One region of the Stenotrophomonas sp. Steno-C15 genome, then DNA from elsewhere that is predicted to be linked to it. Evidence: predicted binding sites of a transcription regulator. Region 1 holds the regulator's gene; the other holds the start of a gene.

Region 1 (15,675 bases):
AATCCCTGGCTGCAGCGCTGGCTCGCCCACCCGGCCTATGAGGGTTACTGGCAGGCCATGGTGCCGTACGCCGAAGACTTCAGGGACATCCGCATTCCGGTGCTGACCATTACCGGCTACTACGACGACGGCCAGATTTCCGCGTTGCAGTACTTCACCGATCACATGCGCTACCGGCCGGACGCCGATCATGTCCTGCTGATCGGGCCGTATGACCACGGCGGTGCGCAGGCCGCCAGCAAGCCGATGCAGCTGCGCGGCTACACGGTGGACCCGGTCGCGCAGTTCGATACGCCTGCGCTGACCTTCCAGTGGCTGGACCACGTACTTCGCGGTGCCCCGCGCCCGGCGCTTCTGGCCGACCAGGTCAACTTCCAGCTGATGGGCAACAACACCTGGGGGCATGCAGCCACCCTTGATGCCGCTGCGGGCGGCCATCGCACGTACTACCTGTCGGCAGCCGCTGAGGGCGACCATCACCCGTTGCAGGAACAGCGGCCAACGCCGGGAACACTGCGGCAGACGGTGGACCTCGCCGATCGCACGGAGGTCCGGCATGGCTACTATCCGTTCCCGATCGTGGCCGCCGGGGACGAGCCGGACACGGCACTGACCTTCCTCTCCGAGCCCTTCCCAGCACCGATGGACCTGATCGGACGCTTCTCGGGCGATCTGAAGGTCCGCATCAACAAGCGCGACATGGACTTCACGGTCACCCTGTACGAGCTGCTGCCCGATGGGCGCAGGATGCAGCTGTCCTACTACGTCGGCCGGGCCAGCCACGTACGCGACCCGACCACGCGGCAGCTGCTGGTGCCGGGGCGATGGACAGACCTGCCCTTCGATCGCACCCGCATGGTCGCCCGCCGTGTTGGCGCGGGCAGCCGGCTGCTGGTGAAGGTGGACGTGCTCAAGGACGCCATGCACCAGGTGAACCACGGCACCGGACGCGATGTCAGCGACGAGTCAGCCGCCGATGCCGGTGAGCCCCTGCAGGTGGACTGGCACAGCGACAGCACGCTGAGCATCCCGCTGCGGCCGGCCCTGCCCGGCTAGCGTCGGGCGTTGCCCCGGCGGTGAACCACGCGCCGCGGAACAGTTCTTGCAGGCAGCCCGGCATCCCCTGCCGCAGTGCCCATGATGTCCGAGAACGAATCCGCCGGCGAAAAGACCGAACAACCCACCGAAAAACGCCTGCGCGAGGCCCGGGAACAGGGCAACCTGCCGCGTTCCCGCGAACTGGGGACCGCCGCGGTGTTCGGTGGCGGCGTGCTGGCGGTGATGGCCATGGGCGGCTCGATCGGCCGTGGTGCCACGCAATGGATGAAACAGGCGTTGAGTCCCGAGCAGGGGCTGCGGCAGAACCCGAAGGAACTGTTCGGCCACTTTGGCGACCTGCTGCTGCAGTTCATGCTGGTGATCACCCCGCTGGTGCTGGTCTGCCTGCTGGCCAGCTTCGTCGCCCCGCTGGTGATGGGCGGATTGCGCTGGTCGGCCAAAGCGATGATGCCCGACATCAATCGGCTGAACCCGCTGACCGGCCTCAAACGTCTGTACGGGCCGGAAGCCATCGCTGAATTCACCAAGTCACTGCTGCGCGTGGCGTTCGTGGGCGTCGCCGCCGGACTGGTGGTGTGGGGCGGCTTCGACACCCTGCGCGGGTTGATCCACCACCCACTGGAAACCGCCATCACCGATGGCCTGGGCTTCACCCTGCGACTGCTGCTGGCGACCGCCGGGGCAATGCTGGTGCTGGCGGCGATCGACGCGCCGTACCAGCGCTGGAACTGGATGCGCAAGCTGAAGATGACCCGCGAGGAACTGCGGCGGGAAATGAAGGAAAGCGAAGGCAGCCCGGAGGTGAAGGGCCGCATCCGCCAGCTCCAGCAGCAGATGGCCAACCGCCGGATGATGGAAGCGGTGCCCACCGCGGACGTGGTGGTGGTCAACCCGACCCACTACGCCGTGGCCCTGAAGTACGAGGGCGGCGCCATGAACGCGCCCACCGTGGTGGCGCTGGGCGTGGACGAGACCGCCCTGCGCATCCGTGAAGTCGCCGATGGCAACAAGGTCGCCATCGTCTCCGCCCCGCCTTTGGCACGCGCCTTGTATCGGGAAGGCCAACTCGGAAAGGAAATCCCCGTGAGACTGTATTCGGCCGTGGCCCAGGTCCTGTCCTACGTCTACCAGCTGCGCGCCTGGCGCACCGGCCCGATGCCGGGCGCCCCGCACATCGAGGTGGATGAATTCGGCAAGGGAGGCCGGGCATGAGCGCGCAGGCCTCGTCCGGACTCAACACCCGCCGGCTGCTGGAGATGATCCGCCAGGGCCTCGGCGCGCCACTGATCGTGCTGGCGCTGCTGGCGATGGTGGTGGTGCCGCTGGCGGCGCCCGTGCTCGATGCGCTGTTCACCTTCAACATCGCCATCTCGCTGATGGTGCTGCTGGCGGTGGTGTACGTGAAGCGCCCGCTGGATTTCACCATCTTCCCGATCGTGCTGCTGGTCACCACCATGCTGCGGCTGGCACTGAACGTGGCCTCCACCCGCGTCATCCTGCTCAATGGCCAGAACGGCCACGACGCGGCCGGCAAGGTCATCGCCGCGTTCGGTGAGTTCGTGATCGGTGGCAACTACGCGGTCGGCATCGTGGTGTTCGCCATCCTGACCATCATCAACTTCGTGGTCATCACCAAGGGCGCCGGCCGTGTCTCGGAAGTGACCGCGCGCTTCATCCTCGACGCCATGCCCGGCAAGCAGATGGCCATCGATGCCGATCTCAACGCCGGCCTGCTGACGCGCGAAGAAGCCAAGCTGCGCCGCGAGGAGGTCCGCGAGGAAGCCGACTTCTATGGCGCGATGGACGGCGCCAGCAAGTTCATCCGGGGTGATGCGATTGCCGGCATCCTGATCCTGTTCATCAACATGCTCGGTGGCCTCGCCGTGGGCGTGCTGCAGCATGGCATGCCGTTCGGCGATGCCGCTGCGACCTACACCCTGCTGTCCATCGGTGACGGTCTGGTGGCGCAGCTGCCGGCCCTGCTGGTCTCCAGCGCAGTGGCGATGCTGGTCACCCGTGCCTCGCGCTCGCAGGACATGGCGCAGGCGATGACCGGCCAGGTATTCGGCCAATACCGTGCCCTGGCCATCACCGCCGGCATCATCGGCCTGGTCGGCCTGGTGCCCGGCATGCCCAACGTCGCTTTCCTGACGCTTGCCGCCATTCTCGGCTTCATCGCCTGGAAGCTGTACCGGAAGGGACAGGCCCCGGCCCCGAGCGACGCTGCCGGCAGCGACCCCGGCGCGGTCAGTGCGCTGGGCCGACCGGCGGCGCCGGCCCCCACCGCGGAACTGAGCTGGGACGAACTGCGCCCGGTCGACCCGCTGGGGCTGGAGGTCGGTTACCGGCTGATTCCGCTGGTGGACAGCAATCAGGGCGGCGAACTCATGGCACGCATCAAGGGCGTGCGGCGCAAGCTGACCCAGGACGTGGGATTCCTGATTCCATCCGTGCACATCCGCGACAACCTGGAACTGCCGGCCAACGGCTACCGCGTGCTGGTACATGGCGTGCCGGTGGCAACCGCCGAGATCCATCCCGACCGCGAACTGGCGCTGGACCCCGGCAGTGCGCTCGGCCCGCTGGACGGCATCGCCGGCAAGGATCCCGCCTTCGGCCTGGACGCTACCTGGATCCAGCCGCACCAGCGCGCCCAGGCCGAAACCATGGGCTACACCGTGGTCGACCCGGCCACCGTGGTCGCCACCCATCTTTCCCACCTGATCCGCGAGCATGCGCCGGAGCTGCTGGGCCACGAAGAGGTGCAGCACCTGCTGGCCAACCTCGCCAAGAGCGCGCCCAAGCTCGTCGAAGATCTGACGCCCAAGGCGCTGCCGTTGTCGGCCGTGGTGCGGGTGCTGCAGAACCTGCTGGTGGAACGCATTCCGATCCGCCAGCTGCGCAAGATCGCCGAAGCACTGGTGGAGCACGCGCCGTCCAGCCAGGACCCGGCCACGCTCACCGCCGCAGTGCGCACCGCGCTCGGCCGCTTCATCGTGCAGGAGATCGCCGGAATGTCGGCGGAGCTGCCGGTGTTCACCCTCAACCCGCAATTGGAACGCGTCTTGCAGGAGTCCACGCAGGGCAACGGCGCCGCGCTGGAACCCGGGCTTGCCGAGCGACTGCATCAGAGTCTGGCCGAATGTGTCAGCAAGCAGGAAGCCCGCAACGAGCCCGCGGTCGTGCTGGTTCCCGGCCCGGTACGTGCCGCGTTGGCACGCCTGGTCCGTCACAGCGTTCCGTCGCTGTCGGTACTGGCGTACAGCGAAGTGCCGGAGGACAAGCGCCTGAAGCTGGTCGGAACGATCAGCTGACGCCGCCCACCGATGCGTCAGAAAACAGACACCACCTTCGAACCACCGCAACAGACAGATGCCAAGGGGAACCCGTTCCGTGCAGACCACCGACCACCCGCGTTCTCCCACCACCACCCCGCCGTCCCCGTCCCGTGACCACAGCATGAAAATCAAACGATTCGTCGCCGCCGACATGCGCTCGGCCATGAACCTGGTGCGCAAGGAACATGGTCCCGATGCTGTGATCCTGTCCAACCGCCGGATCGAGGAAGGCGTCGAGATCGTCGCCGCAGCCAACTATGACGAGAGCGCGGTGCAACGCGCGCTGGAAGCCTCGCGGCGCGACGTGGCTCCGCCGCCGCCGAAACCGCGCACCGCCGCGGATGCAGTGATCGCCGCGGTCACCCGCCGCCGCTCCACGACACCGGCCCAGCAGCCGGTGACCGCCACCACATCGGCCGTGGCCGCCCTCGCCCGCGCGGCCGTCGGTGCCACCGGCCGCACCCTGGACAGTGCGGACGAGATCGTGCCCACCCGCGGCAGTTCCGGCTTCGCTGCCACCCTGGCGCGTGCCACCGTCAACGATCCGGCACTGCCGGAGCAGATCTTCGCGCCGTTCGCGAGCGCCGTCGTGGCTCCCGCACCGGCGCCCGCCAACCGCGCCCGTTTCCTGATCGACCCGCCGCAGGACGAGCATCACGAATCCCCCGCGCCGGCAGTGCTGCCGCCGCCGCTGCCGATCACCGCTGCGGCCACGGCGCAGGCCGAGTCCGTGCACCCCGAGCCGCCGTACGCGCAGGACGTTGCCGAGACCACGCCAGCCCCTGCCGCTGCCGCTGAAGCGGAGACCGCGCCGGCGCCGGCGCCGCTCCTTGCCCCGGCGCCGGTACTGACGGTGGTTGCACAGGACGATGCCGAGATCCGCCAGCTGCGCCACGAAGTGGCCGGCATGCGCCAGGTCATCGAGCGCGAGATGAACCGCTTCACCGACGAGCGCCTGCGCGGCTGCCCGGTGCGGGCGACCGCCCTGGACCTGATGGACGAGTACGGATTCGATGCCGGGCTGGCCCGCGATGTGGCCATGCAGATACCGCTGGAAACCGAAGCCCACCGGGGCCGCGGGCTGATGCTGGGCCTGATCTCGCGCAGGCTGCCGATCGCGCCGGTCGATCCGCTGGAAGAAGGCGGCGTGATCGCTCTGGTCGGTCCGACCGGGGCCGGCAAGACCACCACCATCGCCAAGCTCGCCTCGCGCTTCGCCGAGAAGCACGCGCCGCGCGATGTGGCCCTGGTCACCACCGACACACTGCGCATCGGTGCCCGCGAGCAGCTGTACGGCTATGGCCGCCAGCTCGGCATCGCGGTGCATGAAGCCAACAGCGGTACCGACCTGGACCAGCTGCTGGAGCGCCTGAAGGACTACAAGCTGGTGCTGATCGATACCGCCGGCCTGGGCCCGCGTGACCGCGCCCTGGCCGCGCAGCTGCAGTGGCTGCGTGCCGCCCGCCAGGTCCGCACTCTGCTGGTGCTGCCGGCCAATACCAGCTTTGGCGACATGGACGAGGTGGTGCGCCGCTTCGGCGCGGCCAACCTGCAGGGCCTGGTGCTGAGCAAGCTGGATGAGACCGGCCGCTTCGGCAACGCCCTGTCAGTGGCGGTAGACCACGCGCTGCCGATCACCTGGGTGACCGATGGCCAGGACGTTCCGGACGACCTGCACCGGGCCAGCGCGGCCAATCTTGTACTTCGCCTTGAAGATTTGCGCCGAGCGGCCGATATGCCCTGCAACCCGGAGTTGAACCATGCCGTCGCGTGAGTACGCCAAGCTGACCAAGACCTTCCCGCTGTCGGCCACCCGCAGCGAGCCGCTCGGCCCTGTGCGCACCATCGCCGTGACCGGCGGCAAGGGCGGCGTCGGCAAGACCAACGTCTCGGCCAACCTGGCCGTGGCGCTGGCCGGCATGGGCAAGCGCACGCTGCTGCTCGACGCCGACCTGGGCCTGGCCAACATCGACGTGATCCTGGGGCTGAATCCCACCCACACCCTGGCGGATCTGGTCGCCGGCCGCTGCTCGCTGGAAGAAGTGATCGTCGAAGGTCCGAACGGCGTGCTGGTGGTGCCGGCCGCGTCCGGTCGCCGGCACATGGCCGAGCTGGCCCCGGCCGAGCACATCGGCCTGGTGAACGTGTTCTCCGAACTGGAACGCGAGCTGGACATCATGGTGGTGGACACCGCCGCCGGCATCACCGATGGCGTACTGACCTTCTGCCAGGCCGCACAGGACACGGTTGTCGTGGTCTGCGACGAGCCGGCCTCGATCACCGACGCCTACGCACTGATCAAGGTGCTGTCGCGCGAGCGCGGCGTGGACCGCATCCAGGTGGTGGCCAACATGGTGCGCGACCCCAACGAGGGCCGCGTGCTGTATGAAAAGCTGACCCGGGTCTGCGAGAAGTTCCTTGCCGATGTCTCGCTGAACTACCTGGGCTGCGTGCCGCAGGATGACTGGCTGCGCCTGTCGGTGCAGCGCCAGCAGCCGGTGGTGAAGGCCTATCCATCCAGCCCGGCGGCGCTGGCGATCACCGAGATCGCCCGTCGCACCGCCCGCTGGCAGGCCCCCACCGAGCCACGCGGTGGCGTTGAATTCTTCCTCGAGCGCATCCTCAAGCAACGCGGGGTGGCAGCATGAAAGGCGCGGCCCAGTACAGGGAAGTCCAGCGCTCGGCGGCGACCGAGGTCATCGCCCAGCACTCGGACCTGGTGCGGCGCATCGCCCATCACCTGGCCGCACGCCTGCCGGCCAGCGTCGAAGTGGACGACCTGATCCAGGCCGGCATGATGGGCCTGATCGAAGCCTCGCGCAGCTACGACGCCGACCAGGGTGCCTCGTTCGAGACCTATGCCTCGATCCGCATCCGCGGCTCGATGATCGACGAGATCCGCCGCGGCGACTGGGTACCGCGCTCGGTGCATCGGCGCGCCCGCGATGCGGCCGCCACCATCCGCCGCCTGGAGCAGACCACGGGCCGTGCAGCCAGTGCCACCGAGGTGGCGGCGGCCATGGACATGCCACTGCCCGAGTACCTGCGGCTGATGGAGGACGCCTCGCGCGGCCAGGTGCTGAGCCTGGAATCGCGCATCGAAGACCAGGGCGAACTGGACACCGTCGCCCAGGGCGGACCGACACCGCAGCAGGTCCTGGAACGTGGCGAGTTCGGCCGCGAACTGGGCAAGGCCATCGGCCATCTGCCCGAACGCGAACAGCTGGTGCTCTCGCTGTACTACGAGCAGGAGCTGAACCTGAAGGAGATCGGCGCGGTGCTCGGCGTGAGCGAATCGCGCGTCTGCCAGATCCACGGCCAGGCCGTGCTGCGCCTGCGCGGCCGGCTGAAGATCTTCGAGGCCGCGGATGCCGGGCTTGAAGAATGAACATGCCTGCGGCGGCCACGGCCACCGCGGGCGACTGAACAACAAAGGAACTCCGATTTGAACAAGAACATGCGCATCCTGATCGTCGACGACTTCTCGACCATGCGTCGCATCGTCAAGAATCTGCTGGGCGATCTGGGCTTCACCAACACCGCCGAAGCCGAGGACGGGCATGCTGCGCTGTCGATGCTGCAGAGCCAACCGTTCGACTTCGTGGTCACCGACTGGAACATGCCGGTGATGACCGGCATCGAACTGCTCAAGGCGATCCGCGCCGATGCCAAGCTCAAGACCCTGCCGGTGCTGATGGTCACCGCCGAGGCCAAGCGCGAGCAGATCATCGAAGCGGCGCAGAGCGGCGTGAACGGCTACATCATCAAGCCGTTCACCGCGCAGACGCTGGAAGAGAAACTGGGCAAGATCTTCGAACGCCTGGCGGCCAGCGCCTGATGGACGCCACGGTCGACAAGAACGCCCTCGTCCTGCGCCTGCAGGAAGCCCTCGACGCGCTCGAATCCGGCGACGAGAGCGCCTGGCGCCAGCGCATCGACGCCCTGGTGGCCGCACGCACGCAGCCGATGATGAGCGGCCTGTCACGGCTGGCCCGCGAACTGGGCCAGGCCCTGGGCGAACTGCCGACCGTCCCCAGCGAGGCGGGCGAGCTGGACGACGCCTGCGCGCGCCTGGACCATGTGGTGGCGATGACCGAACAGGCCACGCACCGCACCCTGGACCTGGCCGAAGAGTGCCGCAGCCTCACCGAACAGCTGCGCGCCGAAGGCCTGCAGCCGGGGCAGGATGCGCAGCTGGAACGCATCCGCCACAACCTGACCGAGATTGCCCTGACCCAGAGCTATCAGGACCTGACCGGACAGATCATCCGTCGCGTGGTCGGCATCGTCCGCCGCGTGCACGAAGGCTTTGGCGCGCTGGGCCTGCCACCGGAGCAGCATCGCACCGATCCGGCGCTGGCCGGACCGGCACTGAAGGGACTGGACCGCCACGCGGTCTCTCAGAACGACGCCGACGACCTGTTGTCGGACCTGGGACTGTAAGCATGAGCGCGGTATCCGACGACATCACCGCCGATTTCATCATCGAGGCACAGGAAATCCTGGATCGCCTCGGCGAACAGCTGGTGTCGCTGGAACAGGCGCCGCAGGACGCCGACCAGCTCAACGCCGTGTTCCGTGGCTATCACACGCTCAAGGGCGGCGCCGGCTTCCTCGGCATCACCGCCATGGTCGAGCTGTGCCATGCCGCCGAAGAGGCACTGGGCGCCGCCCGCGCTGGCCAGGCGGTGCTGCAGCCGCATCACTTCGATGCCGCACAGCAATCACTGGACTACCTGCAATCGATGCTGGATGCCGTGTCTTCCGGCAACGAACCCGGCTATGCCCCGCCGGACCTGATCGCCCAGTTCGACGTGCACGGCGCTGCTGCGCCGGCCGCCGCCGCTCCCGCAGCGGCCGCGCCCGCTGCCGGTGACCTGATCACCGACGACGAGTTCGAGGCCCTGCTCGATCAGCTGCACGGCAGCAACGCCCCCACCGCAGTGGCGACGCCGGCCAAGGCCGACGATGGCCTGATCAGCGAGGATGAGTTCGAAGCCCTGCTGGACCAGCTGCACGGCGGCGCCGCCCCCGGCGCGAAACCCGTGGCTGCCCCGGCGGCGGCGCCTGCACTGCCCGCACCGCGCCCGGCGGCCGCCGCGGCCAAGCCCCCCGCCAACAAACCGGTGGCCGAGGCCGAGCACACCGTGCGCGTGGATACCAAGCGGCTGGATGCGATCGTCAACCTGATCGGCGAGCTGGTGCTGTCGCGCAACCGGCTCAAGACCCTGCGTGCGCGCCTGCGCGACGAGGAACTGGACCGCGCCGTGTCGACCCTGGACATCGCCACCGCGCGCCTGCAGTCGGCAGTGATGCGCACGCGCATGCAACCGGTCGGCAAGGTGTTCTCGCGCTTCCCCAAGGTCGCCCGCGATGTTGCCCGCTCGCTGAAGAAGGAAGTGGACCTGGAGCTGGTCGGCGCCGAAACCGAGCTTGACCGCAACCTGGTCGAGGCCCTGGCCGACCCGCTGGTGCACCTGGTCCGCAACGCCATCGACCATGGTGTGGAGATGCCCGATCTGCGCGAAGCACAGGGCAAGCCACGCATGGGCCACGTGCGTCTGTCGGCCCAGCAGGAAGGCGACTACGTCAGCATCGAGGTGCAGGACGATGGCGCCGGCATCGATCCGGAAAAACTGCGCGCGAAAGCACGCGAAAAGGGCTTGATCGACCCGGAGGCGGCGGCCCGGCTGAGCAGCGAGGAATGTCTGCACCTGGTGTTCCTGCCCGGCTTCTCCACCAAGCAGCAGGTGACCGACATCTCCGGCCGCGGCGTCGGCATGGATGTGGTGCAGTCGCGCATCCGCGAGCTCAGTGGGCAGATCCAGATCCAGTCGGAACTGGGCCGGGGCAGCCGTTTCCTGATCCGCGTGCCGCTGACCCTGGCGATCCTGCCAACCCTGCTGGTGCAGGCCGGCGAGGACGTCTATGCGCTGCCGCTGGCGCGCGTGATGGAAGTGCTGCATGCACCGCGCACCTCGCTGGGCTGGTTCGATGGCCGGGCGGTGCTGGATCGTCGCTCGCACACCCTGCCGCTGGTCGATCTGCGCCAGTGGCTGGATGTGACGCCCGCCGCCTCGGCGCTGCTCACCATCGTGGTGCTGCAGGCCGGCGAGGCGCGCTTCGGCCTGGTCGTGGACCAGGTCCGTGGGCGCGAGGAAGTGGTCATCAAGCCATTGCCGAAGGCCCTGCGCGGCCTGCGCGGCTACGCCGGTGCGACGCTGATCGGTGATGGCCGGATGGCCCTCATCCTCGACGTGGATGGCCTGCGATGACGCTCGCCGGGCGTGGCCCGGCGCTACCGGAAACGGCCTCGCGCGATAGCGCCGGGCCATGCCCGGCGAACCAGAAACTGTGACTACCGTCTGTACGCGATCGACCGGTGTCTCAAGTCCCATTCACACACGCCGATACCGGACCCATGGATAGACTCAGCCTCATCGGACTCTTTCTCGCCCTGGCCTCACTGGTCGGCGGCAGCATCCTCAAGGGCGCCGGACTGGCGTCCCTGTGGTCGCCTGCGGCGTTCGTGATCGTCATCGTCGGCACCATCGCCGCGATCCTGCTGCACACCGCACCCGCCGTATTCAGGCATGCCTTCCGGATCGTGCGCTGGGTCGTGCGCCCGCCGCACAGCGATCGTCGCGAGCTGATCCAGCAGATCGTCGAGTGGAGCAACATCGCCCGCCGCCAGGGCCTGCTGGGCCTGGAAGCGCAGGTGGAAGCGCAGCAGGATCCGTTCCTGCGCAAAGGCCTGCAGCTGCTGGTCGATGGCGTCGAGCCCGAATCGATCCGGCACATGCTGGAGATCGAGCTGGGCAGCCAGGAACACCGTGACCAGGCCGCTGCCAAGGTCTTCGAGGGCATGGGCATCTATGCGCCGACGCTGGGCATCATCGGTGCGGTGCTGGGCCTGATCGCCGTCATGAAGAACCTGGCCGACCCCAGCAAGCTGGGGCATGGCATCGCCGCCGCCTTCACCGCCACCATCTACGGCATCGCGTCGGCCAACCTGCTGTTCCTGCCGATCGCCGCCAAGCTGAAGGGAGTGATCGCCCACAACAGCCGCGACCGCGAGATGGTCATCGAAGGCCTGATCTCGATCGCGCAGGGCGAGAACCCGCGGAACATCGAAACCAACCTGTCCGGCTTCCTGCACTGACATGGCCCGCCGCAGACACCACGAAGAGCACGCCAACCATGAAGCATGGGCGATCCCCTATGCCGATCTGATGACGCTGCTGCTGGCCTTCTTCGTGGTGATGTATGCGATCTCCTCGATCAACGAAGGCAAGTACCGGATCATGGCCGATGCGCTCACCGATGCCTTTGGTGGCGCGCCGCGCACCATCAATCCGGTGCAGGTCGGCAACAAGCAGGTGCAGGGGGGCGGCTGGGACAGTCCTTCGGTGATCAAGTCCGGCACCAAGATCGGCCCGTCCGCACCGGCACCCTCGCACGACCCTACCCTGCTGCCGGCCATGGCCTCGCAGATGCGCATGCCGGTCTCGGTGCACGACCAGCAGCAGATCGCCCGTGCCGAGCGCCAGCTCAGCAGCATCGCCGACCGGTTGACCGCCGCGCTGTCGCCGCTGATCGAGCGCGGCATGATCAGCGTGCGCCGCACCGAGCTGTGGATCGAAGTGGAGATCAACAGCGACATCCTGTTCCCGACCGGCTCGGCGGCGCTGGACGTGCACGCGCGCGGGACGCTGTCCAGCCTGGCCGGTGTGCTGCGCGACGTACCCAACAGCGTGCGGGTGGAAGGCCACACCGACAACGTGCCGATCGCCACCGCCACCTTCCCCTCCAACTGGGAACTGTCGGCCGCGCGGGCCGCCAGCGTGGTCCACCTGTTCGCCGACCAGGGCCTGCAGCCTTCGCGTCTGGCCATGGTCGGCTACGGCCAGTTCCGCCCGCGCGAGGACAACGACAGTGCGCAGGGTCGCAACCGCAACCGGAGGGTGATGGTCATCATCCTGGCCGACACCTCGCACTCGGTCGACCCGCTGGGCCAGCGCCTGAACGCCGCCAACGGCGCGGCCGACCCGTCCGCCGGGCCTGCGGCAACACCCGCCACAGTGCCCTCCCCGTCCCCCATCGCACCGGTGCAGTTGCCACCGGTGCCGGCTGGCAGCCGTGTCGGCGCCGCCGCTCCCCCGGCAATGAAGGAGTAAACCCATGCGCATCTGGGCAGTCGCCAACCAGAAGGGCGGAGTCGGCAAGACGACGACCACCCTGGCCCTCGGTCGCAACCTGGCCACGCAGGGCCATCGCGTGCTGCTGATCGATCTTGATCCCCACGCCTCGCTCAGCCGCGCCTTCGGCGTGCCGGTGGACCCGCCACCGACCGGCGTACTTGAGCTGTTCGGCGCACCTCCGGCCGAGCTGTCCAGCCTTTGCCACACCAGCAGCCTCAGCGGCCTGGACTACGTCTGTGCACAGCCGGCACTGGCCACGCTGGAGCGCCGCAGCGCCAACCAGCCGGGCCTTGGCCTGGCGCTGCAGAACGCGCTGGCACGGCACCAGGGCCAGCACGACTACATCCTGCTGGACTGCGCGCCCACACTCGGCCTGCTGATGATCAATGCGCTCGCGGCAGCGGACCGCCTGATCATTCCGACGCAGGCCGAGCCGCTGGCACTGCACGGGCTGGACGGCATGGTGCGCACCGGTGAGATGGTCGAGCGCTCGCGCCGGCGCCCGCTGCCGATCTCGATCCTGCCCACCCTGTTCGACCGCCGCACCCGCACCGGCAACGAATCACTGCGCAGCATGCAGGACCGTCACGGCGCACGCGTCTGGGAGGATGCGATTCCGATCGACACGCGGGTCAGCAACGCGGCCGGCCTGACCCTGCCGAGCGTCGGCGAGGACTATCCCGGCCGCGGGCTCGCGGCCTACCGTCGCGCGCTGAACTGGATCCTTGGCGAGGATGCGCGCGCGCTGGAGCAAGCCGCATGAACACCACCGGTGTGCTGGACGACTATCTGGACGAGCTGCTGGGCGAAGCGATCGCCCCGGTGGCGGCCAGCCCCGATGCAGGCAACACGGCGCTTCCGGCGGCGATCGCCGAACGCGAGCCGACCTGGGACGACCTGCCGGCAGAGGTCATCTACGAAACCGGCAGCAGCGACGTGGTGCCCATGGATGACGCCGCTCTGGCGGCCGCCTTCGAGACCGCCAGCCAGTCCGCTGCACCGGCCGCTGCCGAACGCCAGCCGACCTGGGACGATCTGCCCGATGAGGTGATCTACGAGACCGACGGCGCGGAAAGCCCGTTGCTGGCCCACACCGACAGCCCCGCGCTGCAGGCTGCCTTCGAGGCCGCCGCCAGCGGCGAAGGGGTGGATCCGGTGCCGCCCGCGCGGATCGTGCCCCCGGCACCCGCCGCTGTGCCGCCGGTAGCGGCTGCACCGCCGCGTGTCGCCCTCGAAGCACCCGCCGCCAGCCGCCCTGCCAGCTGGCAGGAACTGCAGGCGCAGGCCCATCGACCCGCCAACAGCCCGCATCCGCAGCACCGCCGCGCGAACGAGCGCACCTCGCGCTGGCTGCGGATGCGCTGTGGCAGCCAGGCCTATGCACTGGAACTGCTGAAAGTGCAGGAGGTGGTACTGCCGGTACCCCTGCTGCCGCTGCGCGGCACTGCGCCGGCGATGCTGGGGATCATGAACCTGCGCGGCCAGGTGGTGCCCGTGATGGACCTTGGGCTGCACCTGGGCGCAGCGGCGGCCGAGGACGACGCACAGACCCGCATCGTGGTGCTGGAGGAAGACGGCGAGACCATCGGCCTGCGCGTCTCGGCCGTGGAAGACGTCGCCAATCTCACTGATTCGCAGATCGAGCCACCGGATACCGCCCGCATCTGCCAGATCTCCAACGACCTCTTCCGTGGTGTGGCCCGCGTCAGCCAACGGCCGATGATCCTGCTCGACGCCACCCGCCTGCTCAACTGAGGCGGGGGCCACGCGTTGCCCGGGCCCGTCGGAACGGGCACGCAGGGCCTCACCGCCCCCTAAAGAACCCCTGGCGGGTGCCGATATGGATGACGGAACCGTTTGTCCGGAGCAACGATGAGTACTGTCGAACTGGGTGAGGATCTCGGCATCGAGACCAGCACCGAGCTCAAGAACCGCCTCGCCCCGCTGGTAGCGCAGGTTGGCGAGCTGACCCTGGATGCAAGCCAGGTCGGCCGCGTCCACACCGCCGCCGTGCAGGTGCTGTGCGCATTCGTGCAGGCACGCCGCGAGGCGGGCCTGGACACCGGCTTCCACGGTTGCACTGCAACCTTCCGTGACGCCGCGCGCCTGCTGGGCGTCACCCAGGCCCTGGGCCTGGACGTACCCCATGACAACCTGAAATCTGTGGAGAACGCTGCATGAGCGCACGTATCTTGGTGGTGGACGATTCGGCGTCGATGCGCCAGATGGTGTCCTTCGCCCTCACCTCGGCCGGTTTTGCCGTCGAAGAAGCTGAAGACGGCGCGGTCGCGCTCGGCCGCGCGAAGGGACAGCGCTTCAGCGCGGTGGTCACCGACGTCAACATGCCGAACATGGACGGCATTGCGCTGATCCGCGAGCTGCGCCAGCTGCCGGACTACAAGTTCACGCCGCTGCTGATGCTGACCACCGAGTCCGCCGCCGACAAGAAGTCCGAAGGCAAGGCCGCCGGCGCCACCGGCTGGCTGGTCAAGCCGTTCAACCCGGAACAGCTGGTCGCCACCGTGCAGAAAGTGCTGGGCTGATCGCCCCGCACCGTTCCCCTTCTTCGCTTCCGGATCACCACTGCATGAGCATGGACCTGCAACGCTTCCACGCCACCTTCTTCGAAGAGAGCCGCGAAGGCCTCGACGCGATGGAGGCCGGCCTGCTGGCCCTGGAGTCGGGGCAGCAGGACGCGGAGATCATCAACTCGGTGTTCCGCGCCGCCCACTCCATCAAGGGCGGTGCCGGTACGTTCGGCTTCGATGCCATCGCCGCGCTCACCCACGTACTGGAAACGCTGCTGGACGAGCTGCGCGCCGGCAAGCGCGCGCTGGAAGGCCACGCGGTCGATGCGATGCTGTCGTCCGTGGATGTGCTGCGCGCCCTGCTGCGCGAGGCCGAGCACGGCCAGGCGGCCGATCCGGCGGCCGTCGCCGCGGTGAAGGCGCGGCTGGAGGCAGTGCTGTCCGGCCAGCCGGCAGCCAGCGCCCCGGCCGCGGCTGCCGCCGCAGCACCGGTGGACGATACCCCCGAAGCCTGGCAGATCGGCTTCACCCCCGCGCCCTCACTGTTCA
Region 2 (15,675 bases), on a different contig from region 1:
ATGTTGTGGCCGGAGGAGAACCTGTCCGACGGACGACGTCAGTCCTTGGCGCGGATCGACCGTGCGGCCGTGGGCATCCTCACCGCGGTGGAGATGCTGCATGCGGCCAACCGTTGCGCCACCATGGCGACGCCGCGCAGGCACCTGGACGAAGGTGGGGTGGAAGGGCTGTTCTTCGCCTGCCGCGAACTTGCCGAGCCGGTCTGCAGAGAAGTCAGGCCGGCCTGACGCCCTTCCGCATGTGCGATGCCTGGCCTCGCCATCTGGCGAGGTATCGGGTGGGTTCACGCGCTTCAGACTGACTTCCACGCTGGCGCGCGTTCGGACGTGCCGGGCTCCGGCATCACCCGCGCGCTGGAATCGGTTGAGTCCGCTGGAATTGCCGCCTCGTACTTCGGCTATAGGCGCGGCGACGCACGTCCGCGCGGGCGTTCCTGGCTGCGGCTGACCGTGCTGGAGGTCTGTGGCCGTTCTTCTTCTGGCAGCCCCTGGCACTGCTGTTACTGCTTGCTGGTGGCGGGCTGGCGACCGCCAGCATCGCGCTGCGGCGGTGGCGACGCCGGCAGCGCCGGGCCATGCCCGGCGGGGTACTTGTCAGATACCCAATACGGCTAGGATCGTGCCCAAATCGGGCATCACTGCGACTGGCTCTGCCACGCGGCACACGCGCTACCCTCCCGCCTGCAACAGCGGGTACGGATTGATCGATTCCCCCTTCCACCACTGCTTCTCCGGCCCCAGCACGTGCACTTCGAAATGCAGGTGCGGGGCCTCGGCGCTGGCGTTGCCGGTGCTGCCTACGTAGCCAATCACCTCGCCACGCTTGATCACCTGCTTTTCGGCCAGGCCATCGGCATAGCGTTGCAGGTGGGCGTAGTAGTAGCACCAGTGCCCGCTCGGCTCGAACTGGTAGATCGTCAGCCCCCCACGCTTGCTGTCGAACAGCTTTTCCACCGTCCCATCGGCCACTGCCAGTACCGGAGTTCCTGCGTCGGCCATGATGTCGATTGCATCATGCACGCGCCCTTCGCTGCGGGCATCGGTGAAGGTATCGCGCAGCTGCGAAGGCAGTACGCCCTGCACCGGCAGCAGCAGGCCGCTTGCCGCATCGGTGGCGCTGGACGGCGGCACCGCCGTGGGAGCCGCAGCGCCCACACGCGGCGTCGCAGCCGCAACCTCCGGCGCCGCAGCCACCGCAGGTGGTGCTGCAGGCCGGGCAACCGCTACTGGCTCACCCGCATCGCGGCGCAGCCACCAGCCCATTCCCACACCCACCAGCACGCCCAGCACGATCAACTGCGAAAGTCGCATCGGCTCACTCCTGCATAACCACGGGGACGGAGGTATCCACCGCATCGGCCACGCGCAGTGCATCCCAGTTGGTCATGCGCACGCAGCCATGCGATTCAGTCTTGCCGACATGCCCGGGTACCGGCGTTCCGTGCAGGCCATAGTGGGGTTTGGACAGATCGATCCAGACCCGGCCGACCGGATTGTTCGGACCGGGCGGCAGCGTGGCCTTCTTCTCGCCTTTGCGCGCATCCCAGAACAGCTTGGGGTTGTAGTGGAACGGCGGGTCGCGATGGACGCCGAGAATCTTCCATTCACCGATCGGCAGCGGATCGTGCTGGCTGCCGGACGAAACCGGCACCTGTGCGATCACCTTGCCCTGCGCATCCAGCAACTGAAGAGTGGAATCGGACTTGTCGACCACCATCTTCGCCGCCTTCGGCAATGTCGCGGGGGCGATGTTGGGCACCTGGATACGGCTGCCGGCCTTGGCCAGATCGACGCCGGGGTTGAGCAACTTCAGAAGGGCAGGGGACGCGTGGAAGCGTTCACCGAGCGCTTCCTCGACGCTGCTGTAACCCAGCGACTTCAGCTTTGCCTGTGCGGCGGGTTTCTTGGGAATGGACTGGAACGGACCGGCAACATCCTCGGCCGTCAGCGTGTAGCTGGCCAGCGGCGCGATCGTCTCGGCCTGGAGAGCCTCCCAGGTGCTGTCGTCCAGCTCTCCGCTCACCGTCAGGCCGTGTGCCGCCTGGAAGCCGGCCACGGCCCGATGCTGGTTGCTGCCGACTTCACCGTCGATCTCGCCCGGGGAGAAATTGGCGCGATCCAGCAACACTTGGGCGTGCAGCGGCGAGCGGGCTGCTGTATCGGGTACGGCCTTCTCGGCAATGGGCTCCGGCAGCTGGGCCGGCGGCGGTACCTGCGCGAAGGCGGGCGAGACCAGCAAGGACAGGGCGAGCAGGGCGGGGCGGTACACGGGCATGAAGATCTCCGGCAGATGGCAACTCCACCCTGCCCGCAGAGGCTGCGCAGCCTCCGTGAAAGCAACCTGATGCCGGCATGAGCAGGGCAGCCCCGGCGTGGCTCAGGCCCTTGTCGCAGAAGTACGGGGCGGGGCCTCACCAAGGTGAACGGCTGCCGACGCCCGTGCTTGTTGCCGATCAAGATTGCCGGTGGCGCGGCCGATACGGGCGCATCCCCCCGTTTTGGATGTACCCATGGATTACTTGAGGAATGTCAGGGTTGCCTGGCGTCTTGGGCTGGGCTTTGGCCTGTTGCTGCTGCTGGTCGCGGCCGTGGTGGCCACCGGCGCCACCGCCAGTGTCGTGCAGAAGCGCGCGATGCAGCAGGTGGTCGACGTCAGTGTGGCCAAGGTACGCCTGCTGTCGCAGATGCTCGATGCCAACAACCAGATGATGGTAGTGCGCCGCGAAATGCTGATCCGCCAGGGCGAAGACCGCGGCAGCGACGAGAAGCGCATTGCCGAACTGGTCAAGCGCTACGAGGCGGATTGGTCCGCCTATCAGGCACTGCCGGGCGATGCAGAGGGCAAGGCCATCGCTGAAACCATCGCGGCCAAGCGCGCCCTTGCGCGCCCGCTCAACAAGCAGACCAGCGAACTGATGGAGCAGGGCGACTACCCCGCTGCCGTGGCACTGACCCTGGGGCCGGTGCAGGAAGCGGCCAACGGCTGGAACAAGGCGTTGTCCGAGGGAGTCGACTTCGAAGAGAAGGAAAGCCGCGAGGCCGCCGCCGAGGCGATCCGCCTGGGTGAACGCAGTCTGCTGCAGTTGCTGGTGCTGGGAGGCGTGGCCCTGCTGGTCGGCATTGCCGCCTCGGTGATGATCGGTCGCAGCCTGACCGGTCCGCTGGCACGCGCGGTGAACCTGGCCGAGCGCCTGTCCAAGGGCCAGCTGGACCAGGAATTCCGCCTCGGCGGCCGTGACGAGTTGACCCGGCTGGGTGAGGCGATGGCCAGCGTGCGGCAGAGCGTGCAGGCCGCCATCGGGGCGCAGATGCACATGGCCGAGCAGCACGAGGCGGGTGCGATCCGCTACCGCATGGACGCCAGTGCGTTTCCGGGCGATTTCGGGCGCATGGTGCAGGCCACCAACAGCCTGGTGGAATCACACGTGCAGGTGGAACTGCTGATGGCCGAGGTCATGCAGCGCTATGCCATCGGCGACCTCAGCCGCGACCTTCCGGACTATCTCGGCGAGAAGGGTACGCTGACCCGCACCCTGGCCGCAGTGAAACAGAGCCTGCTGGCAGTCAACACCCAGATTGACGACCTGGTCCGCGCGGCGCGCGCCGGAGATTTCAGCGTGCGTGGGGATGCCAGTGCGTTCCAGTATCAGTTCAGGGCGATGGTCGAGCAGCTCAACGGCATGATGGCCAGTTCGCAGGCCAGCATCGCCGACGTCTCCGATGTGCTGCGCGCGGTCTCCGGGGGCGACCTCACTGCGCGCATGGACGGTCACTACGACGGTGTGTTCGCCCGCATGCGCGACGATGCCAACACCACCACGGCCCAGCTGACCGGCATCGTGCGCGGCATCCAGGACGCTGCCGACAGCATCAACACTGCCGCGCAGGAGCTCGCCGCCGGCAACAGCGACCTGTCCCGCCGTACCGAACAGCAGGCCGCCAACCTGGAAGAAGCGGCGGCATCGATGGAAGAACTCACCTCGACCGTCCGCCAGAATGCCGAGCTGGCCCGCCAGGCCGACAGCGAGGCACACGCTGCCGGCGCGGCGGTGCGGGCCACCGAACAGGCAATGGCACAGATGGCGTCTGTGATGGGAGAGATCGATCAGTCCTCGGCGCGCATCTCGGAAATCTCCACGGTCATCGATGGCATCGCCTTCCAGACCAACATCCTGGCCTTGAACGCTGCGGTGGAAGCTGCCCGCGCGGGTGAGCAGGGCCGCGGCTTTGCCGTGGTCGCCAGTGAAGTGCGCACGCTGGCGCAGCGTGCGGGCATCGCCGCCAAGGAGATCAAGGAACTCATCGAAGAGGCGGCAGGCAAGGTTCAGAGCGGTCTGGCGGTCACGGTCGAGTCGGAAGCGGCCATTGCCCGCTTGGCACAGGCCAGCGCACGCACCAACCAGCTGATGAGTGACATCGCTGCGGCGAGCAAGGAACAGGCGGCCGGCATCGAACAGGTCAATCAGGTGGTGGTGCAGATGGATCAGGTGACCCAGCAGAATGCCGCACTGGTGGAAGAAGCCACTGCCGCCAGCCGCGCGCTGGAAGAGCAGGCCAATGCGCTGACCGCGTCGGTCGCGGTGTTCCATATCGAGCAGAGCGGTGCAGTCCGCCCGGTGGCAGCACGCGCGGCCTGACCGTCGGCAGCCACCTGAAGGCACGGGCCGCCACGTGTTCGCGCGTGGTGGCCGGTCAGTCCTGCATGCGGCGGATGCGGCCGTCCTCGATCTTCCAGATCACGTCCTTACCCGTGGAGACGTACAGCGGCGAGCGGGCCCACAGGCTCCAGAACACATGGATCTCGGTCGGTGTCGGGTCCTGCAGATGGGTGATGAACATCGCCGCACCGGGTGGCGCACGCTTCAGCTGGATGCAGCTGTGGGTGAAGGCGCGGCGGGAGACGATCCGACCGTGGGCGATGTCGAGACGATGCGTGCCGCCCAGCGGAACTACGGCAGGATCGGTGGTGGCGGGCAGCAGGTAGACCGTCCACGCATCGGCGGCCGTACCGGGCGCCGGAAGAACCACGCTGTTGTAGGTCTGCGCGCAGGCGTCGAAGGCGCTGTTCAACGCCAGCGCCCGTGCGGCGGCAGCGCCGGCCTGGTAGGTCGTTGGCGCCGCTGGAACATCCAGAGTCTCGGTTGCGCCGGTCATCCTTCCCTGCGCGTCGGTGGCGGCCCTATACAGGACCACTGCGCCGTCGCCGATCATGCTGACTTCGTAGTGGCTGCCGCGCTGTTCGGTTATCCAGCCCCTTACCCGGGTGTCGCCGCGCATGCCCTGTTCGAGCAGGGCGTCGGTTGCGCGCTCGGCCGCCAGGTCGTGCTCGAACATCTGCCGGCCACGCGCTTCAGCCTGTGCGACGGCCTGCGCGGTACCCACATCGTCCGCTGGGGCGGCGGGAGCCCGCGCATTGCCGGAAACGGCCGGTGACGCGGCGCACAGCCACGCCAGCAGCCCCAACATGCCAGTCCATCGTTTCATGGCCCTTTCCTCCGCTCTGCGCCCTGCGGCACCGTGGAGTATGCCGCAGGCCGGTGGTCTACCGCGCGCCACCTTTTTCGGCGATGCTCGCTGAAAAGGGGAGCGGGCATGGACAACAGGGAACCGGAAGGGACCTATGGCGATGTGCCGCGGGTGCAGGGCATCGAGGTGGCTGCGGCGCCACCGGAGCCGGAAGCAGCGACCGACTGGTCGATGCTGCCGCTGACCCGTGGTGATGATGACTCGGCGGTGATGCAGGCGCTGTCCCGCATGCGCCGTGAGCCGGCACTGCTGTTCACCACTGCCTATCTGCTGGTGTCGCTGCTGGGGCTGTGGTGCAGCTTCTGGTTCTACCGGGGATTCGAGCTGTCGATTCTGGATTACCTGCAGCCCAGCGATTTCCTGGTGGCCGGCATCCGTGACCCGGCCTATGCACTGCTGCTGGCTGCGGGCGTGCTGCTGGTGCTGCTGGTGAGCTGGCCGGAAACGCTACGGATGCGCAATGCGGCCAAGCTCGAGCAACTGCGCGCACGCAACTGGGCATGGCGGGCGGTGCTCATGCGCTCGGTACTGACCAGCTGGGAGGGCGTAGGTCTGCGGCCGCTGACGGCGATGACCCTGGCCGTGGCCGCTTTCATGGCCATCGGCGCGGCCAACTACGTGCAGGTGCGGGGGCAGCAGATCCGCAACGAGGGACGTGGGGAAGTGATCCGCCTGCAGTTGAACGGCGACGCGGCGCCCTTGCCCGGCACCGCGCGCCTGCTGGGCTCCAGCAGCGCATTCCTGTTCGTCTGGTGGCCGCAGCAGCGACGGGCCGAAGCGATTCCGATCGCTGCGGTGCGCAAGCTGCAGGCGGTGGCCGTGGCGGCACCCGCGCCCAAGGGCCGGGCCGCCGATTGACTGAGCCGTGGCGCCGCCGGGTGCTGATGCTGCCCGGCGTGCGCCACGTCACCGTGCAGGGCCGCAGGCATCGTGTGCCCGCTGCGCTGCCGGGTGCATCTCAACCGCCTGCGCGGGTGCGCGCCGCCTTCTTCGCGGCGGTCGAGCGTGCCGCCTTCTTTGCCGCCCGGGTTGCCGCTGCCTTCTTTGCGGCTGCACTGCGCGTGCTGGCGGTGGACTTCTTCGCGGGCGCTTTCTTCGCGGCAGTCTTCTTTGCGGCCTTCTTCGCCGGTGCTTTTCCCGCAGTGCTCTTCGTTGCGGCCTTCTTTGCCGGTGCCTTCTTCGCCGCCTTCTTCGCAGTCTTCTTGGCGCCCTTGCGGGCACTGCCACTGCGCTTGCCTCCGCCATCCTGCTTGTTCACGGTGGCCCACGCGATGCGCTCGGCGGTGCTCTCACTGGCACCACGCTCGCGCTCGCTTTCCTCGATGTGTTCGGCCTGGCGCTTTTGCTTGTCGGTATAGGCGGATTTGTCTCCACGGGGCATGACACGTCTCCTTGCAGGCGATGGGGGTGAGGCCGTCAGGCCAGTTGCCGCAGCTTCGGTTCGCGGGCCCACTGGCGGGTGGCGGCGACGGCGAGGAAAGCGCCGGCATCGCCCGCGTCGACGATGCCTGCATCCTTGCCCACGCGCGCCGCCTTGAGCAGCACCCGGCCTCCTTCATCGCTGCCGATGGCCTTCAGGTGTGCCCACGCGGTGCTGGCAAATTCCAGCCCCGCACTGTCGCTGGACAGCCGCTTGCCGGCCTCCTCGCTGAGCACGATCGCGACCGCATCGAACACCGCCGATGGAGTCCCCGCCAGTTGCCCGTCGGCCGCTTGCAGCTTGCCGTTGCTCAGGGTGGCGCCGCCCACCTTGGGAGCCACCAGCTTCACCGCGGCGCCGGCCTTCTCTGCGGCCTTGCGCAGGCTGCTGATGACACCGGCATCGGAGCCTTCATCAAACAGGATGCCGATGCAGCGCCCTTGCAGGGTGGGTTTGTTGCGGCCGATCACGCGGACTTCCGGTGCGGGGGGCATGTCCTGTGCCGGCGTAGCAGTGGGCGCCGGGTCGGGCAGGGCGGGCAGCGCCAGTCCTTCCGCCACCCGCTGCGCGAGGGTTTCGTCGATGTTGCGCAGGTGGCTGACGGTACGCACCCGCACCTTCAGCGTTTCCACCTTGGACAGCTCGAACACCAGCGCCGAGGCCAGATGGGCCTGCTCGGGTGCTTCCAGGCTGCGGAAGAACATCCGTGCCTGGCTGTAATGGTCGGCGAAGCTCTCGGCACGCGTGCGCCCCTTGCGGCCGTCATCCGCGCTGGCATGGCTGCGGAATCCGGCCGGTGTCTCGCGCGGGCTGTCGTCCTCCAGCGAACTGGGGTCGTAGGCCACGCGGCCCTTGGGCACCTGCATCTGCATATGCCCATCGCGCTGGTGGTTGGCAAACGGGCACTTTGGCGCATTCACCGGGATCTGGTGGAAGTTGGGCCCGCCCAGGCGGATCAGCTGGGTATCCAGGTAGGAGAACAACCGGCCCTGCAGCAGCGGGTCGTTGCTGAAGTCGATGCCGGGCGGCACGTTGGCCGGGCAGAAGGCCACCTGCTCGGTTTCGGCGAAGAAGTTGTCCGGCCAGCGATCCAGCACCATGCGCCCGATCACCTTCAGCGGCACCAGCGATTCGGGAATGATCTTGGTCGGGTCCAGGTGATCGAACGGAAATGCGTCGGCCTCCTCTTCCGTGAACAGCTGCACGGCCAGTTCCCATTCGGGGAAGTCGCCACGCTCGATCGCCTCGAACAGGTCGCGCCGATGGAAATCGTTGTCCGCGGCCTGCAGCTTCAACGCCTCGTCCCACACCGTGGACTGGATGCCCAGCTTCGGCCGCCAGTGGAATTTGACGAAGGTGGAGTCGCCGGCCTCGTTCAACAGGCGGAAGCTGTGCACGCCGAAGCCTTCGATCATGCGCAGCGAGCGTGGAATGGCGCGGTCGCTCATCGCCCACATGATCATGTGCATCGATTCGGGCATCAACGAAATGAAGTCCCAGAACGTGTCGTGCGCGCTCGCTGCCTGCGGGAACGCGCGGTCCGGTTCCATCTTCACCGCATGCACCAGGTCGGGAAACTTCATTGCGTCCTGGATGAAGAACACCGGGATGTTGTTGCCCACCAGGTCCCAGTTGCCTTCAGGGGTGTAGAACTTCACCGCGAAACCCCGCACGTCGCGGGGGGTGTCGACCGACCCGGCACCGCCGGCCACGGTGGAAAAGCGGGTGAACACCGGAGTCTTCTTTCCGACTTCGCCAAGGATGCGTGCACGGGTGTACTTGGCCAGCGAGTGAGTGAGTTCGAAATAGCCGTGGGCGGCGCTGCCGCGGGCATGCACGATGCGCTCCGGGATGCGCTCATGGTCGAAGTGGGTGATCTTCTCGCGGAGGATGAAATCCTCCAGCAGGGTGGGGCCTCGTGGGCCCTGGCGCAGCGAGTTCTGGTTGTCGGCGACGGGGATGCCCTGGGCCGTGGTCATCGGGGGGTGCGTGCCGCTGGCGTGCAGGTGCAGTTCGTCGCCGTCGCCACGGCGATGGTCGGGGGAGGGGGCGGGTGCGCGCTTGCCGGTGGGCTTGCTGGCGGCCATGGGTCCAGGTCCTGTAGCGGGGAAGTCAACCTCTACCCTCGCGCGCCAGACGTTAAGCCCCGGTCCCGCGCAGGTGATCGCGCGGACAAGGGCGCCTCGGCTATGCTTGGCGCATGCGAGTCGAGCCTGCCGACATCGAAGCCCTGTTCGACGCCATCCCGGACGTGCTGTTCTTCATAAAGGACCGCCAGGGCCGTTACACCCACGTCAACCAGACCATGCTGCGGCGGCTGGGCCTGCGCGCGCGCAAGGACGTGATCGGGCGTACCGCGGCCGAGATCTACCCGACCGGCCTCAGTGCGGACTACGTCGACCAGGACGCACGCGTGCTGTCCGGCGAGGTGATCGAGAACCTGATGGAGCTGCACCTGTTCGCCAACCGCGAGCCGGGCTGGTGCCTGACCTGCAAGCGGCCGCTGGTGGTCGACGGCAGCATCGAGGGCCTGATCGGCATCTCGCGCGACCTGGGCCAGAAGGACAGCCTGGGCACCCAGTACGAGCAGCTGCGGCTGGCCCTGGCCCATCTCAACGCGCACTACGCCGAGAACGTGCGCATGCAGACGTTGCTGGACATCACCGGGTTCTCGCTGTCCAAGCTGGAGCGCAGCTTCCGCAAGGTGTTCCAGATGACCCCGCAGCAGGTGCTGACGCGGCTGCGGATCCAGATGGCCATGCATCTGCTGCATGGCGACGACAGCATCGCCTGCATCGGCCAGGCCTGCGGGTTCAGTGACCAGAGCGCGTTCACCCGCAAGTTCAAGGCCGAAACCGGTTTCTCGCCGCGCGCCTACCGCGCCCGCATCGGCGAGCCGGCGCTGGCCTGAGCGGCCTGCTGCACTGTGCCTATCCCCACAGGTGCGGGACAGGGTAAGGTGACGCCCCTGTAGCCGCCGCCCACTCCTGCCGATGCCCGCCAGCCCCGTTACGCCTGCCTCGCCCTCCCGCCTGGGCCATTCGCTCAAGCCACGCCAGCTGATCATGATGGGGTTGGGCAGCGCCATCGGCGCGGGCCTGTTCCTGGGGTCCGGTGTGGGCGTACAGGCGGCCGGCCCGGCGGTGCTGGTGTCGTACCTGGTGGCCGGCGCACTGGTGATCATCGTGATGAACGCACTGGGCGAAATGGCGGCGGCCAAGCCGACCAGCGGCGCGTTCTCGGTCTATGCCGCCGACGCCATGGGCGCCACGGCAGGGGCCACTGTCGGCTGGCTCTGGTGGGTACAGCTGGTGATCGTGATCGCCGCCGAGGCCGTGGGAGCGGCGGGCCTGCTGGCCACGGTCTGGCCTGCCATTCCGGTGCCGATGGCCGCCCTGGCGTTCATGCTGTTCTTCACCGCGATCAACCTGCTGGGGGTCAGGAATTTCGGTGAGTTCGAGTTCTGGTTCGCCATTCTCAAGGTGGTGGCGATCCTGGCGTTCATCGCCATCGGTTTCGCGCTGCTGATGGGCTGGCTACCGCAGGTGTCCTCTCCGGGACTGAGCAACTTCACCGCACACGGCGGTTTTGCACCGCAGGGCCTGGCCGGTATCGGCGCAGCCCTGCTGGTGGTGGTGTTCGCCTTCGGCGGCACCGAGATCGTGGCCGTTGCCGCGGCCGAGACCGAGGATCCCGAGCGCAGCATCGCCCGCGCCATCCGCACCGTGGCCTGGCGCATCCTGGTGTTCTACATCGGCTCGCTGAGCGTGATCATCGCCGTGGTGCCGTGGACCAGCGAAGCGCTGAAGTCGCCGTTCGCCGCGGTGCTGGATGCGGCCCGCATTCCGGGGGCGGGCACGGCCATCACGCTGATCGCAGTGATCGCCCTGCTGTCGGCCCTCAACGCCAACCTCTACGGCGCGTCGCGGATGATGTATTCGCTGGCGCAGCGCCGCGAGGCACCGGCCGTGCTGGGCTGGACCGACCCGCGGCAGGTGCCGGTGATCGCCGTTCTGGCCAGCGTGCTGTTCGGGTTTGCCGCGACGGTGATGGAACTGCTGTTCCCGGACAAGGTGCTGCCGGTACTGCTGAACATCGTTGGCTCGACCTGCCTGCTGGTGTGGACGCTGTCGCTGCTTTCTCAACTGGTGCTGCGCCGCCGTGCGGACCGCCTCGGCTCGCGCCTGCCGTTCCGCATGGCCGGTTTCCCGTGGCTGACCTGCTGCGCCCTGGCGATCCTGGCACTGATCTTCGGCCTGCTGCTGAGCGAGGCGCATACGCGCCTGCAGTTCCTGTCGATGGTGGCCCTGACCGCCACGATCGCGGCCGGCAGTGCCATCGCGCGCCGCATGCGCGAGGCCTGATCCGTACAGCCGAGCGTGGGCTCGGCTCTACAGCGGGCATACATCCCGCGTGCCATCCTGTTCGCGGGGCCGTCATCGGCCCGCTGAACTGGAGCACCCCATGCTGCGCAGTCGTCCGTTCCTGATGTTCACCGGCCAGGCCGAGGCGGCCCTGGCCCTGTACGCCGAGGCGTTCGCCGATTTCCGGCTGCTTGCCCTGCAACGCCATCCCGACGGCGCAGGGGCGGGAGTGCCCGGCCAGGTGCGGCAGGCGACCTTCATGCTCGGCGGCACCAACTATCTGTGCTTCGACAGCCTGGATGTGCACGACTTCACCTTCAGTCCGTCGATCTCGCTGTTCGTCGAGTGCGGTGGCGCCGAACAGTTCGAGCGCGCGGCGCGCGTGCTGGGCGAGGGCGGGCACTGGCTGATGCCGGTGGGCGACTACGATTTCAGCAATCGCTACGGCTGGGTGCAGGACCGGTTCGGTGTGTCCTGGCAGTTGAGCCTGGGGCAGATGCCGGATCCGTGATCGGTTCAGCCGCTGCGCTCGTCGGGCATGGCCCGGCGCTACCGTAAACGAAAACGGCCCGCTTGCGCGGGCCGTTCCGTCAATCACGCTTCGACTTCATCGTCCTTGTAGGCGTCGACCGGGATGCAGGCGCACATCACGTTCTTGTCGCCGTAGACGTTGTCGACGCGGGCCACCGGCGGCCAGTACTTCTGCAGCTTCAGGCTGGGCAGCGGGAAGGCGGCCAGCTCGCGCGGGTAGACGTGGGTCCACTCGCTGGCCGTCACCGCGGTGGCGGTGTGCGGCGCGTTCTTCAGCGGATTGTCCTCGCGGTCCAGGCGGCCATCCTCGATCGCACGGATTTCCTCGCGGATCTGGATCATGGCGTCGATGAAGCGGTCCAGCTCATGCAGCGACTCGCTTTCGGTGGGCTCGACCATCAGCGTGCCGGCCACCGGGAAGCTCAGCGTCGGCGCGTGGAAGCCGAAGTCGATCAGGCGCTTGGCCACGTCCTCGGCGCCGATGCCGCTGCTCTTCTCCAGCGGGCGCACATCGAGGATGCACTCATGCGCCACCAGGCCGTTGCGGCCGGTGTACAGCGTCCTGAAGTGCGGCGCCAGGCGCTTGGCGATGTAGTTGGCATTGAGCTGCGCGACCTGGGTCGCCTTGCGCAGGCCTTCGCGGCCCATCATCGCGATGTACATCCAGCTGATCGGCAGGATCGAGGCGCTGCCGAAGCTGGCGGCGCTGACCATGCCGACGGGGCCGTTGTCACCCAGCTTGCCCGGCAGGAACGGGGCCAGGTGCGCCTTGACCGCGCACGGGCCGACGCCCGGGCCGCCGCCGCCGTGCGGGATGCAGAAGGTCTTGTGCAGGTTCAGGTGGGAAACGTCCGAACCCCACTTGCCCGGCTTGGCCACGCCGACCAGGGCGTTCATGTTGGCACCGTCGGTGTACACCTGGCCGCCGTGCTTGTGGATGATCTCGCAGATCTCGACCACCTCCTCCTCGAACACGCCGTGCGTGGACGGGTAGGTCATCATGATCGCGGCCAGGCGGTCGCTGTACTTCTCGGCGTTGAGGCGGATGTCCTCGACATCGACGTTGCCGTTGGCATCGGTCTTGGTGACCACCACCTTCATGCCGCACATCTGTGCCGAGGCCGGGTTGGTACCGTGGGCCGAATCCGGAATCAGGCAGATGTCGCGATGCTCCTCACCACGCGAGCGGTGGTAGGCGCGGATCGCCAGCAGGCCGGCGTACTCGCCCTGTGCACCCGAGTTCGGCTGCAGGCTGACCGCATCGTAGCCGGTGCATTCGACCAGCATCGCTTCCAGCGACTCGATCAGTTCCTTGTAGCCCAGTGCCTGGTCGGCCGGCACCAGCGGATGGATCTGCGAGAACTCCGGCCAGGTCACCGGGATCATCTCGGCGGTGGCGTTGAGCTTCATGGTGCACGAGCCCAGCGGGATCATCGTGCGGTCCATCGCCAGGTCCTTGTCGGCCAGTGAACGCAGGTAGCGCAGCAGTTCGTGCTCGCTGTGGTGCGTGTTGAACACCGGATGGGTCAGGAACGCGGACTGGCGCAGCAGCCCGGCCGGCAGCGCGTCGGCGGTGCTGGCATCCAGCGCATCCACATCGGCTTGGGCACCGAAGACGGCGGCCAGCGCAACCACATCGGCGCGGGTGGCGGTCTCGTCCAGGCTGATGCCGACCGAGTCGCTGTCGATCGCGCGCAGGTTGTAGCCGGCGGCGCGCGCCTTGGCGTGGATCTCATCGGCGCGCACACCGGTGACGTGCAGGGTGTCGAAGAAGTCGCCAGCAACCTGCACGCCGGCCTTGCGCAGTGCGGCGGCCAGGATCGCGGCCAGGCGGTGCGTGCGGCGGGCGATGCGGGTCAGGCCTTCCGGACCGTGGTAGACGGCGTACATCGAGGCCATCACCGCCAGCAGGACCTGTGCGGTACAGATGTTGGAGGTGGCCTTCTCGCGGCGGATATGCTGCTCGCGGGTTTGCAGGGTCAGGCGGTAGGCCGGGTTGCCCTGCGCATCGATCGAGACGCCGATCAGGCGGCCGGGCATCGAGCGCTTGTAGGCATCGCGGCAGGCCATGAACGCCGCGTGCGGGCCACCGAAGCCGAACGGCACGCCGAAACGCTGGCTGTTGCCGACCACGATGTCCGCGCCCCATTCGCCCGGTGCGGCGAGCAGGGTCAGCGCCAGCAGATCGGTGGCCACGGCGACCAGGCCGCCGCGTGCATGCACGGCCTCGACCAGTGCCCGGTAGTCGGCCACCTGGCCGAACGTATCCGGGTACTGCAGCAGCACGCCGAAGCTGTCCGCTTCCAGCGCTTCGGCCGGGGTGCCGACGCGCAGCACGATGCCCATGGGCTCGGCGCGGGTGCGCAGCAGCTCCAGGGTCTGCGGGTGCACGGCATCATGCACGAAGAAGGTGTCCGACTTCGACTTGGCCGAACGCTTGGCCAGGGTCATCGCTTCGGCCGCTGCGGTGGCTTCGTCCAGCAGCGAGGCGTTGGCGATCTCCATGCCGGTCAGGTCGGCGCACAGGGTCTGGAAGTTGATCAGCGCTTCCATGCGGCCCTGCGAGATCTCTGCCTGGTACGGGGTGTAGGCGGTGTACCAGGCCGGGTTTTCCAGGATGTTGCGCAGGATCACGTTCGGCGTGTGGGTGCCGTAATACCCCTGGCCGATGAAGCTGCGCAGCACGGTGTTCTTGTCGGCGATCGCGCGGATCTTCGCCAGCGCCTCCACTTCGGTGATCGACTCCGGCAGCGCCAGCGCTGCCGGCGACTTGATCTTGGCCGGCACGATGGCATCGGTCATCGCATCCAGCGACGCGTGGCCGACGACGTCGAGCATCTGCGCGATCTCGGCGTCGTTGGGGCCGATATGGCGCTCGACGAACGCACTGTGGTGCTCGAGCTCACGCAGGGAAGGGGTGTTCTGGGACATGGCGAAGGATCCGTCAGGAAAGGGCACACGCACGGGCACAAGCCGCCGGATGGCGGGCTGCGGGGCGCCCCTCTGTCCTTTTGCCTGAGAGTTTGGAAGCGCGGCTGGCCGCAGCTTCGTGCCCCTTCGGCGCCGGATCGAACCGGTCTCTCCAGAGTTGTGTTGCGGGTGGTATCGGGCCTGAGCGATTACGGGCGTTGCGCCTTCGGCAGCGGTGTTCCGCTTCTCCCACCGTGTTGCCCGCCGATTATAGCCGGTTATGGCCTGCTGCCGGGGCCGCCCGGGCAGGGCCGGCGCCTGAATGGCCGATGGCCCGGGGCGTGCGTTTTGTGCGGTGCTGCATGGCATCGGGCGCATTCCCCGCCTATGATGGGCGGATACCCGAATTCATCTGGCGCCGTCCCTGCTGCAGCGGGACCGGCGCCCGCCGTGCGTGCCGCGCATGGCCTTGCCGGACACCGTTCACATGACCGCCGCTGTTGCTCCGTCCACCCGTCGCATGGCCCTGCTGCTCGCGGGCCTGGCCATGTTCGGCCCGTTCTCCATCGACACCATTTTCCCGGCCTTCCCGCAGCTGGCCCAGCGCCTGTCGGTGGATGAGGTGGCCGTCCAGCAGACCATCAGCGTCTACCTGCTGTTCTATGGCCTGATGAGCCTGGCGCACGGGCCGCTGTCCGATGCCTGGGGCCGCAAGCGGGTGATTCTCGGCGGCCTGGTGGTGTTTGCCGGGGCCTCGGTCGGCTGCGCGCTGTCCACTGACCTGCCGACCCTGCTGGCGTTCCGCGCGCTGCAGGGCCTGTCGGCGGGCGTGGGCATGATCGTCGGCCGCGCGGTGATCCGTGACCTGTACCACGGCCATGACGCCCAGCGGTTGATGAGCCAGGTCTCGATGCTGTTCGGCAT

Evidence for each region. Region 1 encodes FliA, which starts transcription of late flagellar genes. Its sites were predicted from a motif close to TAAAGTTTNNCNNNCNNNGGCCGATAA; they were not measured.
Region 2: the regulator FliA is predicted to act here: its motif matches at 2,455-2,481, upstream of AC06FB_RS18185 (methyl-accepting chemotaxis protein).

The regions. Positions count from the first base shown of each region.
Region 1 is NZ_JBWJPF010000001.1:10,747-26,421, reverse strand. It holds gene AC06FB_RS00115 (CocE/NonD family hydrolase) at 1-1,056, shown strand, start outside; gene flhB (flagellar biosynthesis protein FlhB) at 1,141-2,271, shown strand; gene flhA (flagellar biosynthesis protein FlhA) at 2,268-4,373, shown strand; gene flhF (flagellar biosynthesis protein FlhF) at 4,519-6,171, shown strand; gene AC06FB_RS00095 (MinD/ParA family ATP-binding protein) at 6,158-7,045, shown strand; gene AC06FB_RS00090 (RNA polymerase sigma factor FliA) at 7,042-7,785, shown strand; gene cheY (chemotaxis response regulator CheY) at 7,843-8,235, shown strand; gene AC06FB_RS00080 (protein phosphatase CheZ) at 8,235-8,840, shown strand; gene AC06FB_RS00075 (chemotaxis protein CheA) at 8,843-10,672, shown strand; gene AC06FB_RS00070 (flagellar motor protein) at 10,819-11,559, shown strand; gene motD (flagellar motor protein MotD) at 11,561-12,574, shown strand; gene AC06FB_RS00060 (ParA family protein) at 12,579-13,361, shown strand; gene AC06FB_RS00055 (chemotaxis protein CheW) at 13,358-14,353, shown strand; gene AC06FB_RS00050 (STAS domain-containing protein) at 14,471-14,779, shown strand; gene AC06FB_RS00045 (response regulator) at 14,776-15,141, shown strand; gene AC06FB_RS00040 (chemotaxis protein CheA) at 15,186-15,675, shown strand, end outside.
Region 2 is NZ_JBWJPF010000038.1:5,777-21,451, forward strand. It holds gene AC06FB_RS18165 (hypothetical protein) at 1-228, shown strand, start outside; partial or broken gene AC06FB_RS18170 (hypothetical protein) at 301-563, shown strand; gene AC06FB_RS18175 (M23 family metallopeptidase) at 670-1,311, opposite strand; gene AC06FB_RS18180 (L,D-transpeptidase family protein) at 1,316-2,275, opposite strand; gene AC06FB_RS18185 (methyl-accepting chemotaxis protein) at 2,511-4,637, shown strand; gene AC06FB_RS18190 (hypothetical protein) at 4,693-5,484, opposite strand; gene AC06FB_RS18195 (hypothetical protein) at 5,593-6,384, shown strand; gene AC06FB_RS18200 (hypothetical protein) at 6,485-6,907, opposite strand; gene AC06FB_RS18205 (catalase) at 6,943-9,033, opposite strand; gene AC06FB_RS18210 (AraC family transcriptional regulator) at 9,147-9,857, shown strand; gene AC06FB_RS18215 (amino acid permease) at 9,940-11,310, shown strand; gene AC06FB_RS18220 (VOC family protein) at 11,411-11,821, shown strand; gene gcvP (aminomethyl-transferring glycine dehydrogenase) at 11,905-14,772, opposite strand; glycine riboswitch at 14,835-14,937, opposite strand; gene AC06FB_RS18230 (multidrug effflux MFS transporter) at 15,239-15,675, shown strand, end outside.